2 regions of the Psychromonas sp. MME2 genome follow, and region 2 is predicted to be linked to the other one. Evidence: predicted binding sites of a transcription regulator. Region 2 holds the regulator's gene; the other holds the start of a gene.

Region 1 (5,893 bases), on a different contig from region 2:
GCCCCTGACTCAAGGATAAGTCAGGGGCAAAAAGTTATAACCTGTTTATTATTATTTATTTAATTACTTTGTAAACTCAGGATAAGCTTCAACACCACAATCGTGTAAATCCATACCCGTTTCTTCTTCTTCTGCGCTAACGCGGATACCCATGGTTACTTTGATAATCGCCCAAACAATCCAAGAAGCAATAAAGACAAAACCAAAGATAACTGCAGCACCATATAACTGGCTAGCAAATGATGCACCTTCATTGTTCATCGGTACAACTAACAGACCAAATAGACCACACACACCATGTACTGATAATGCACCCACTGGATCGTCTAACTTTAATTTATCAAACATTGTAATGCTATATACAACTAGGATACCTGCAACTGCACCAATGCCTGCTGAAAATAGAGGTGTTGGAGAAAGAGGATCCGCCGTAATAGCAACTAACCCAGCTAATGCACCATTTAGAATCATAGTTAAATCTGCTTTACCCCATCTTACTTTACTGACCAACATTGCTGCAATTGCGCCCGTTGCTGCTGCTGCATTGGTATTAACAAAGATAAGACCCACTGCAGTTGCATTTTCAGCATTTGACAATGCGAGTTGCGAACCACCGTTGAAACCAAACCAACCCATCCATAGAATAAGTGTACCTAATGTTGCAAGTGGCATGTTTGAACCTGGAATTGGGTGAATTGAACCATCCTTACCAAATTTGCCTTTACGTGCACCAAGTAGGATCACGGCTGCTAATGCGGCAGCTGCACCCGCCATATGTACGATACCTGAACCAGCAAAATCACTAAAACCAGCTTCACTTAAAAAGCCACCGCCCCATGTCCAGTAACCTTCCATTGGATAAATAAAGCCAGTTAAGAAAATAGAGAAGATTAAAAATGCCCAAAGCTTCATACGCTCAGCCACGGCACCCGATACAATTGACATCGCCGTTGCCACGAAAACCACTTGGAAGAAGAAGTCGGACTCAAGAGAATGGTCTGCATCAGCAGCCTGCGTGCCAATCAATCCACCTAATGATGGCAACCACCCACCGGCAGCGTTATCAACATACATAATGTTATAACCAACTAATAAAAACATCGTACAAGCAATAGCATATAGCACGATATTTTTAGTTAAAATCTCAGTGGTATTTTTAGAGCGAACAAGTCCAGCTTCTAACATGGCAAATCCCGCAGCCATCCACATAACCAAGACACCCGATATTAAAAAATAAAAGGTATCAAGCGCAAATCTAAGTTCTGTTACTGTATTTTCCATAATAATTCCCTTCTTTAAATTCTTAAACTAAATTAAAGTGCTTCATCATCGAGCTCACCGGTACGAATACGCACTACTTGCTCAAGTGATTGGATGAATATTTTACCGTCGCCCACTTTCCCTGTATTAGCAGCACTTGTGATTGCTTCCACTAAGATGTCTACCTCTTCATCTTTTACCGCTATCTCCAATTTTACTTTTGGTAAAAAATCGACTTGGTATTCTGCGCCACGGTACAATTCTGTATGCCCCTTTTGACGACCAAACCCTTTCACTTCAGAAACAGTAACGCCGGCAATACCTGCATTCATGATTGCTTCGCGTACTTCATCTAATTTAAATGGTTTAATTATTGCGGTTAACATTTTCATGATAATTCCTTTTTTATTGAAAATTAAATCGAACATTAAATGTGTTAGTCAAACATCATGGTGAACAACCCAACTGACACATAACTAAAAATTGATAACTTACGACTACAAATACAAATAGCATGCCAAAGTTAAAAACCATTAAATAACAACAACTTAATCAAAAACAAAGGAATGCAACATCATATTTCGCACCATATTGAACCATCAAAAAAGAGTTATGCACCAAGTTAGTAACAATTCAGCAACAACATGCATTTGCATAATAAATAAACTTAATAAAGACAAAAAAATTTCAATGAAAACAGTTACTATATTGATACATTCGTTAATATTGTAATTGCACAATTGCAGTGCATAGGCAAATATAGATAGATAGCATAAAATACACCGCTAAGATTATTTTAATCATGAGGAGAGGCTAAAAGATAAATCATTTAGCCTCACACTAAAGCATCTGCTATCATCACCATTAATTTACACTTATGACATTCATATAACTATTCAAAGGTAAAACCGATGAAAAAAATAGGCCTACTGTTAATCACTTGCATATTAAGTTTTAATGCGTTCGCAGCTCCACAGGTGGTTCCAAATGCCCCCGCTATTTCTGCAAAAGCTTATTTGTTGATCGATTATGATTCAGGAAAAATACTCTCAGAAAGTAACGGTGAAGAAAGATTAGCCCCAGCAAGCTTGACTAAAATGATGACCAGTTTCATTATTGGTCAAGAGTTAAAATCAGGAAACTTAAATCCGACAGATAAAGTAATCATCTCAGAAAAAGCATGGTCTAAAAATTTCCCAGACTCTTCAAAGATGTTTATTGAAGTGGGTAAAGAAGTTAGTGTTGAAGATCTTAATCGCGGTATTATTATACAATCTGGCAATGATGCCTGTGTTGCAATGGCTGAACATATCGCAGGAAGTGAAAGTGCTTTTGCTGACCTAATGAACTCATGGGCAGCGCAATTAGGCATGACAAATACACATTTCGTTAATAGCCACGGTTTACATTCAGAGGACCATTATACCAGTGCTCATGATATGGCGATACTCGCCAAAGCATTGATCGCTGACGTGCCTGATGAGTACAAAATTTACAGCGAGAAATCATTTAAGTATAACGGTATCTTACAATACAACCGCAATGGGCTTCTATGGGATAAAAGCTTAAATGTTGACGGTATAAAAACAGGTCACACCAGCGATGCAGGATATAGCTTAGTTTCTTCAGCAACGAAAGATGGCATGCGTTTAATTAGCGTCGTCATGGGAACTAAATCTGAAGATGCACGTAAAGTTGAAAGTAAGAAATTACTTAACTGGGGATTCCGATTTTTTGAAACATTAACGCCATATAATGCAGGAGATCAACTTGCCACTGAACGTGTTTGGATGGGGAATAGAGAGATGATCGGCTTAGGGGTTAATGTTGATACAACAATCACATTACAAAGAGGCCAAGCTAAAAATCTTAAGGCCGATTTTGTTATAAACGATGAGTTACGTGCACCGATCCAAAAAGGGGATGTGGTTGGCCAAGTAAACTATTCCGTGGATGACGAGTCTATTGCCAGCTATAACTTAGTGGCCTTAGAGACAGTAGAAGAAGGTGGATTATTCAGTCGCCTCATTGATTACATTAAATTATTATTTATCGGTTGGTTTGGTTAATAGTAACTTTCACCATTCATACAGAAAATGGGGCGATACACCTCATTTTCTTTTTTATTTTTGGAGGTGCCAATGGCATTAAATACCAATTTCGACCAACTATTAGAATTTCCATGTAGTTTAGCGTTTAAAGTTATGGGAGTCGCAGATCCTAAATTAATCGATGATGTCGTGACTGTATTGCAAAAACACGCACCGGGCGACTATTCTCCACGTGTCACCCCAAGCTCAAAGGGTAATTATCACGCATTAAGTATCCCGGTTATCGTGACAAGCAAAGAACATATTGAAACGATTTATACTGAATTAAATAGCCTTGAACTGGTTCGTTACATTCTTTAATCTGCGTGCTATAAAATGACTGATATCAATCAACAACTTTGCGTTCGCTATCTAGGTTTACAGCCATATCAAAAAATATGGCAAGCAATGAGTGAGTTTACAGAGCAACGTGATAAAAACAGCATAGATGAGATATGGCTAGTAGAACACCCCCCCGTATTTACTCAAGGAAGAGCGGGTAAAGCGGAGCACCTATTAAAAGAAACTAACATTCCCATTGTAGAAAGCGACCGAGGGGGGCAAGTAACCTATCATGGCCCAGGGCAACTCATCGCCTACTTGCTCATTGATATTCGCCGCAAAGCATTTAATATTCGCACATTAGTATCGGGGATTGAACAAAGCATTATTGATTTATTAGCTGATTACCATGTGTTAGCAGAGGCAAAACCCGATGCGCCAGGTGTTTACGTTAAAGGAAAAAAAATTGCCTCGCTTGGATTAAAAATTCGTAAAGGCTGTTCTTTTCATGGTTTAGCATTAAACATCGATATGGATCTATCCCCTTTTCTTGCAATAAACCCCTGCGGATATGCCGGGCTAGAGATGACACAATGTTGCAATGAAGGAATAATGCTAGGTGTAGATAAGTTAGCCCCACTGCTTCTTGATAAATTAACCACACAATTAAACTATTCACAGATAGAGAGTTTTTGATGAGCAATAAACCAAGCCAGTTAACCCCAGGAAAAAAACTACGTGATGCCGATAAGCTTTCTCATATCCCAATCAAAGTGATTCCTACGGATAGTCGCACTGCATTGAAAAAGCCCTCATGGATGAAAATCAAACTCAAATCAGATAATAGCCGAGTTAATGAGATCAAAGCAGCGCTACGAAAAAACAAACTCCATTCTGTTTGTGAAGAAGCATCCTGCCCTAACCTAAATGAGTGTTTTAATCACGGTACAGCGACGTTTATGATCCTCGGTGATATTTGTACAAGACGCTGCCCATTCTGCGATGTTGGTCATGGCAAACCGCTTGCCGTTGATACCGAAGAACCCAAGAAACTGGCTGAAACCATTCGTGATATGAAGCTTAAATATGTGGTTATCACCTCCGTAGATAGGGATGATCTGCGTGATGGAGGGGCACAACATTTTGCCGACTGTATTCGCGAGATTCGCCTGCTTAATCCTGAAATAAAAATTGAAATTCTCGTTCCTGATTTTAAAGGGCGCATGGATAAAGCATTAGCTTGCTTTGAGAAAGATGTACCAGATGTGTTTAATCATAATCTAGAAACCGCACCACATTTATATCAACAAGTGCGTCCTGGTGCTGATTACAAATGGTCATTGACCTTACTGCAAAAATTTAAAGAGCAGCATCCAGAGATCCCAACTAAATCGGGGTTAATGATGGGGTTAGGCGAGAGCAATGCAGATATTGAACAAGTAATAACGGATCTGAGTAACCATGGCGTCACCATGTTGACTTTGGGACAATATTTACAACCAAGCCCTCATCACCTCGCTGTTGAACGCTATGTACCGCCAGCGGAATTTGATGAATTGGGCGAAAAAGCCAAAGCGATCGGATTCACTCATGCTGCATGCGGCCCCTTTGTTAGATCCTCTTACCATGCAGACTTGCAAGCAGCAGGCAAAGAAGTTAAATAATCGCGACTTAAAAATAGTGGCTTTAAAATAAAAAATCCCCTTAGCTAAGGGGATTTTTTATGCATAGCAATAAACCTATTTTTTGGCAACAACCTTCATTACTAGAATAGTCACAGCAAACATAGCAAAGCATGCCATTAGTGAATAAAAAATTGACCCCGTAAAACCGATAATAGTAAAGCCAAGCGCAGAGATTAATGCCGTTACTAACGCATAGGGTAATTGCGTCGCCACGTGATCAATATGCTGACAACGCGCCCCTGTGGATGACAAAATTGTCGTATCGGAGATCGGTGAACAGTGATCACCAAAAACAGAGCCAGCTAATACCGCACTTAACATCGGTAGCATTAAGGTTAAATCCGTTGACCCCGCTAAGTCGCCAGCTATCGGCAGCATGATACCAAACGTCCCCCATGATGTGCCCGTTGAAAATGCCATTAAGCCCGACAAGACAAACAGAATAACAGGTAACCAATGTAGGCCAATATTCCCTTGTACAAGACTTGATAAGTACGCACCAGTTTTCATATCGCCAATCACTGCACCAATCGACCAAGCAAAGAACAGAATAATAATCGCACCAAACATCGATTT
Region 2 (5,893 bases):
AATTTCCTTGCCATTAAAAATTATTTCACCGCTATCTAACGCAAGTTGGCCACCAATAAGTTTTAATAGCGTCGTTTTACCGATACCACTTGGCCCTAAAATAGCTGTTATTTTTCCACGTTTAAATTCAAAATTTAAATTATCAAACAATAATCTATCATTTCGAGAGAAACAGAGGTTTTTAATAACAAGATGATTTGAATGTTTCATGTACAACCGTTATCTTTATGGATAGAAAGGTACAGTGTAAGGTTATGAGCATTTTTATACAATTATTTAATAGCCTGAACATAAATTATCATAGCACTGGTATGACCTATTTATGTAATAATGGTATATTGTTGAAAAACAAATAACAATTACACGTTAACACTTTATTTTTCTGACAATAACCGTAACAATGTAGCATCACCACATAACGAATTAAAATTAATGAGATTACTATATTCATTTTATATAGTATCCAGTTATCGATCTAAATATCGGGAAAATCATGGTCACAACACCCTATGGAAAAATTAGCCAATTAAACTATCGCAAAGCAGAAAAAATAAAAATGCTTATCTGCGATGTCGATGGTGTGTTTTCAGATGGCCGAATTTATTTAGGTAACCAAGGTGAAGAGTTAAAAGCATTCCATACCAAAGACGGCTTCGGTATAAAAGCGATATTAAAAGCTGGTATAGATGTAGCGGTGATAACTGGACGACAATCTAAAATTGTCTCTGACAGAATGCAAGCACTTGGCGTACCTTATATATTTCAAGGGCAAGAAGACAAGATAAGTGCCTATCAATCACTATTAATAAAACAAAAATTAACAGCACAAGAAGTTGCCTATATTGGTGATGATGTTGTCGATTTACCCGTCATGCAAGCATGTGGGCTAGGTATTGCAGTAAACGATGCCCATCCTTTAGTGCTGCAACATGCTGATTTAATTACTTATACAAAAGGTGGTTTTGGAGCTGTACGAGAGGTATGTGACCTATTACTACAATGCAATAATCAGTTGCATACAACACAAGGCAAAAGTGAATAAATGAATAAGCGGCAAAGCATTCCATTTATCATATTATTAGTGGCATTTTTAACGTGGCTATACTTGAAACCACAAAAAGAGCTACCGGAAACATCAAAACACCAACCTAGCTATATAGCCTATAATGTCACTAATACTCATTTTGATATTGCGGGACGAAGCGATTATAAATTATATGCAGATAAAGTAATTAATTTTAATGCAACCAATAAAACCCTTTTTGAAAATCCAAGGGTTATTATATACGCTAGAAAAACAGACGACAATGTCCCCTCCATTTGGCAACTAAGCAGTAAAAAAGGGGTGCTTTACAATCAAGACACACTAACGTTAAATGATGATGTATGGCTAAAAAATCTGAGCTTGGATCAATTAGTGCAAACGATGCACACACAAGAGCTAACGATACTATTAGATAAAAAAGAAGTGACCAGCGATCTTTTTGTTAATTGGACTGGGCCGCAAATGAAGCAACAAGGCGTCGGACTATGGGGGTCATTAGAGTCTGAAGAATTTGTTGTCAAAGATAAAATTGAAACGGTATATCTCAATGAAAAAAATTAAATTTAGCATAGCAATCAGCACGTTAATCATCACATTTTCCTGCTTTTCCATTGAGTCTGATTATGAACAGCCGATCCATGTTAGCTCCGTCAGTCAACATGCAAAAATGAAGGAAAATACGGTTGTATTTATTGACAATGTGATATTAACTCAGGGAACGATCAAAATTACCGCAGACAAACTAACGGTCATTCGTGGTGAAAAAGCAAACCAAGAAATAATGATAGCAGAAGGCAATTTAGCGACATTTTATCAAACACAAGATGATGGCAAACCCTTTGATGCCCAAGCCAACACCATTCGCTATGATCTAGCAGAAAGCACCATCACGCTACAGGACAATGCTCAAGTAAAACAACTAGATAGTGAAGTTAATGGTGAAAAAATCGTGTACTCCATCAATAATGAAGAGTTAACGGTGAGCACGGGTCAAGCTGCAACTGATCGTGTTAACACGGTATTTTTACCCGCACAATTTGAAAATAAAAACACATCGACCTCGGACGACAAAACCATAGAAAAAGAAGAATAGATAGAATGGCAGAATTAATTGCACAAGGTTTAGTGAAAAGCTACAAAGGTCGCACGGTAGTTAATGGTGTTAGCTTAACCGTGAAAACAGGTGAAATTGTCGGTTTACTTGGCCCTAACGGCGCGGGTAAAACAACCTCTTTTTACATGGTGGTGGGTTTAGTAAAACAAGATGAAGGTAAAATAACCATTGATGATGAAGATATTTCTCATCATCCCATGCATATTCGAGCACAAAAAGGGATCGGTTACCTCCCTCAGGAGGCCTCTATATTTCGTCGTTTAACGGTAAGCGAAAATATCATGGGCATTTTACAAATTCGTAAAGAGTTAACGGCAGCACAGCGCGAAGATAAGCTAGAGACCCTATTACAAGAGTTTCATATCACCCACATTCGCCACAGCAAAGGGATGAGCTTATCCGGTGGTGAGCGTCGCAGGGTAGAGATAGCCCGAGCGCTTGCTACAGAGCCAAAATTCATATTACTAGATGAACCCTTTGCCGGTGTGGATCCCATTTCAGTTATCGACATAAAAAATATTATTCAGCAGTTGCGTGACCGCGGTTTGGGCGTATTAATTACCGACCATAACGTTCGAGAAACCTTAGATGTCTGCCAACACTCGTACATTGTTAGTCATGGTGAAATTATTGCAGTTGGCACACAGCAAGAAATATTAGAGAATGACCATGTAAAACAGGTCTACTTGGGTGAAGAGTTTAGACTTTAATTAATCACCTTATTTGCGTAAGAGGAAGAGATACTTTGATAAAACAGGGTTTACAATTGAAAATGGGTCAGCAGCTTGCTATGACCCCTCAATTACAACAAGCTATTAAATTATTACAACTCTCTACACTTGATTTACAGCAAGAAATTCAAAATGTGCTGGATGAAAATCCGCTACTTCAACAAGACGATGAAAGTGGTATTGCAGAGGTAAGTAGCGAACAAAAAGATAGTAGCGACATGGACACATCGGAGGCGTTAACTCAACAGGAGTTCTCCGATGATTTGCCTATTGAAAATAGCTGGGAAGAGTCATTCACTGCACCACCAACAACGTCAGTCTCCTCTGGCACAGTCAATTATGAAGGTGAAGATACTGTCTATCAAGGCGAATCTTCAGATACATTACAAGACCACTTAATCTGGCAGATGCAGTTGACGCCATTTACAGATACAGACCAGCTCATTGCTACCGCAATTATCGATTCCATTGATGAATCCGGCTATTTAACCACTAGCTGCAGAGATATCTTAGAAAGTTTAAATGATGAACTAACGGATCTAGAGTTAGATGAAGTGGAAGCGGTACTAAAACGTATCCAACATTTTGATCCGCTTGGTGTGGCAGCTCGGTCCACACAAGAGTGTTTGCAAATACAACTAAAACATCTGTCAGAACAAACACAATGGCGCAGCGAAGCATTAATGATTCTTGATTTGCATATGGATTTACTGGCTAATCGAGATTACCGAACATTAGCAAGAAAAACTAAACTAAAAGAGAGTGAATTAGGTGAAGTAATGCGCCTTATTCAGAGTCTAGAGCCTCGTCCTGGCAATCAACTCGAAGAGAGTAAAGCACAATATATCGTACCCGATGTTTACGTTAAAAAAATTGCAGGGCAGTGGCGTGTTTCTTTAAACCCTGATTGCAATCCACACTTATCGATTAATCAGCAATATGCCGATTTATGTAAATCTAATATCAGTAAAACAGATTCACAATTTATTAAAGGTCACTTACAAGAAGCTAAATGGTTCATTAAAAGCTTAGAGAGTCGAAATGAGACACTGCTAAAGGTTTCCAATTGTATCGTCCAACAACAGCAAGCTTTTTTCGAGTATGGTGATGAAGCAATGAAACCGATGGTGTTAAATGATGTAGCACTAGAGGTTGAAATGCATGAATCAACGATTTCTCGGGTGACTACGCAGAAGTTTATGCACACCCCTAGAGGGATTTATGAGCTCAAATTTTTCTTTTCTAGCCATGTCGCCACTGAAAGTGGTGGAGAGTGTTCATCGACAGCCATTCGCGCATTAATCAAGAAGCTAGTAACAGCAGAATCACCAAATAAACCTTTAAGTGATAATAAAATAACTCAGTTACTCGAAGAGCAAGGTATTAAAGTCGCACGTAGAACCATTGCAAAATATAGAGAATCATTAGGTATACCGCCATCAAATCAGCGTAAACAGTTGCTATAGACTTGATTAAGATTAAAAAATGACTATTTGTTAATAGTCATTCAAGAAGAACCTGCTAGAATTGCGCGCTAATTTTATGGATCGTAAACAGAATATATAATATGAAAATATCGACTTTATTAACTCAAGACTCCGTTTTCAGCAAGGTAAACTGTACAAGTAAAAAAGGCGCACTAGAAAAAATTAGCCATATCGCGGCTGAAAAACTAGGCATTGACGCACAAACGTTATTTAACGATTTAATTGCGCGTGAAAAAATAGGGTCAACGGGGGTCGGAAGCGGCATTGCAATCCCACATGTAAAAATTGATACATCGTTGCCCGCTACAGCCGTTTTTTTACAATGTGATACAGCCATTGATTACGATGCTTACGATGGTAATAATGTCGACCTTTTATTTGCTATTTTTGTTCCTGAAGATAAATGCCAAGAGTACCTAGTTGCACTCTCTGAAATTAGCAAAAAATTATTAGATAAACCATTTCTGCGTCAATTGAGAACGGCAGATTCAGACGAAGCCTTGTTTAAATTACTACAATCAGAGTAGTTAACATAGGACAGAGTCAATAACTAGTTGGGATTAGCATGAAATTAATAATTATTAGTGGACGCTCAGGCTCAGGAAAAACGATCGCGTTACATGTACTTGAAGATTTAGGTTATAACTGCATCGATGGTGTCCCATACCAACTCCTTGAACAATTACTTGATAGCGTTGATCCCAGCAATAATAAAGTTGCGATCAGCTTAGATATTCGCAACTTGCCTCACGACATAGCCGCTATAGAAACGTTGCTTGCTGCATTACAGAATAAAATTGAAGTAGAAATAATTTATCTCGATGCCATGACCAGCGCTTTAATCCGCCGTTATAGTGAAACAAGGCGCCTGCATCCATTATCTAAACGCAAATTATCCTTATCGCAAGCGCTAGACCTAGAACAAGAGCTACTACTTCCCATAAAGAATATAGCCTCATTAACGATTGATACCACAACGTTATCGATTCACAATCTCAACGAACATCTAAAACTTCACTTACAAGGTTCAACTAAAAGTAACTTATTGATTATTTTCCAATCTTTTGGCTTTAAATATAAGGTCCCGGAAGATGCTGATTATATGTTTGATGTACGCTTTTTACCCAACCCTCATTGGATACCAGAACTGCAAGAACACACTGGCCTTGAAAAGCCAGTTAAAGATTACCTGCGTAGCCAGCCTATGGTCGAGCAGACCATCAATCAAATAGAAAATCTATTCCACTCTTGGTTACCCTACCTTGAAACGAATAACCGAAATTACGTCACGATTGCGATTGGTTGTACTGGAGGGAAACACCGTTCGTCTATGTCACTGAGCAAATAGCGGCACGTTTTAAACCTCACTACCAAGTGCAAATTGAACATAAATGTTTAAAAGGCAATAAATAAATGGCTATCATTAATCAAACAATTACAATACAGAATAAACTTGGCCTGCATACACGAGCAACCATAAAATTGGTTGAATTAGTAAACTCTTTTGATGCCACCA

The links. The regulator sigma-54, encoded in region 2, starts transcription at its own class of promoters, with help from an activator protein. The targets are predictions, from matches to a motif close to GTTGGCACGNNNNTNGNNT.
Region 1: AB1A03_RS06065 (P-II family nitrogen regulator) is a predicted target of sigma-54. The motif match lies at 1,764-1,782, and genes of this name have one in related genera.

Annotation. Positions count from the first base shown of each region.
Region 1 covers NZ_JBEWXI010000006.1:18,005-23,897, reverse strand. Annotated here, with positions in the region: gene AB1A03_RS06070 (ammonium transporter AmtB) at 64-1,281, opposite strand; gene AB1A03_RS06065 (P-II family nitrogen regulator) at 1,314-1,652, opposite strand; gene AB1A03_RS06060 (serine hydrolase) at 2,172-3,329, shown strand; gene ybeD (DUF493 family protein YbeD) at 3,402-3,671, shown strand; gene lipB (lipoyl(octanoyl) transferase LipB) at 3,687-4,328, shown strand; gene lipA (lipoyl synthase) at 4,328-5,296, shown strand; gene AB1A03_RS06040 (Na+/H+ antiporter NhaC family protein) at 5,372-5,893, opposite strand, start outside.
Region 2 covers NZ_JBEWXI010000012.1:201,144-207,036, reverse strand. Annotated here, with positions in the region: gene AB1A03_RS11245 (ATP-binding cassette domain-containing protein) at 1-210, opposite strand, end outside; gene kdsC (3-deoxy-manno-octulosonate-8-phosphatase KdsC) at 494-1,042, shown strand; gene lptC (LPS export ABC transporter periplasmic protein LptC) at 1,043-1,606, shown strand; gene lptA (lipopolysaccharide transport periplasmic protein LptA) at 1,593-2,138, shown strand; gene lptB (LPS export ABC transporter ATP-binding protein) at 2,144-2,869, shown strand; gene AB1A03_RS11220 (RNA polymerase factor sigma-54) at 2,908-4,356, shown strand; gene ptsN (PTS IIA-like nitrogen regulatory protein PtsN) at 4,458-4,904, shown strand; partial or broken gene rapZ (RNase adapter RapZ) at 4,943-5,790, shown strand; gene AB1A03_RS11205 (HPr family phosphocarrier protein) at 5,791-5,893, shown strand, end outside.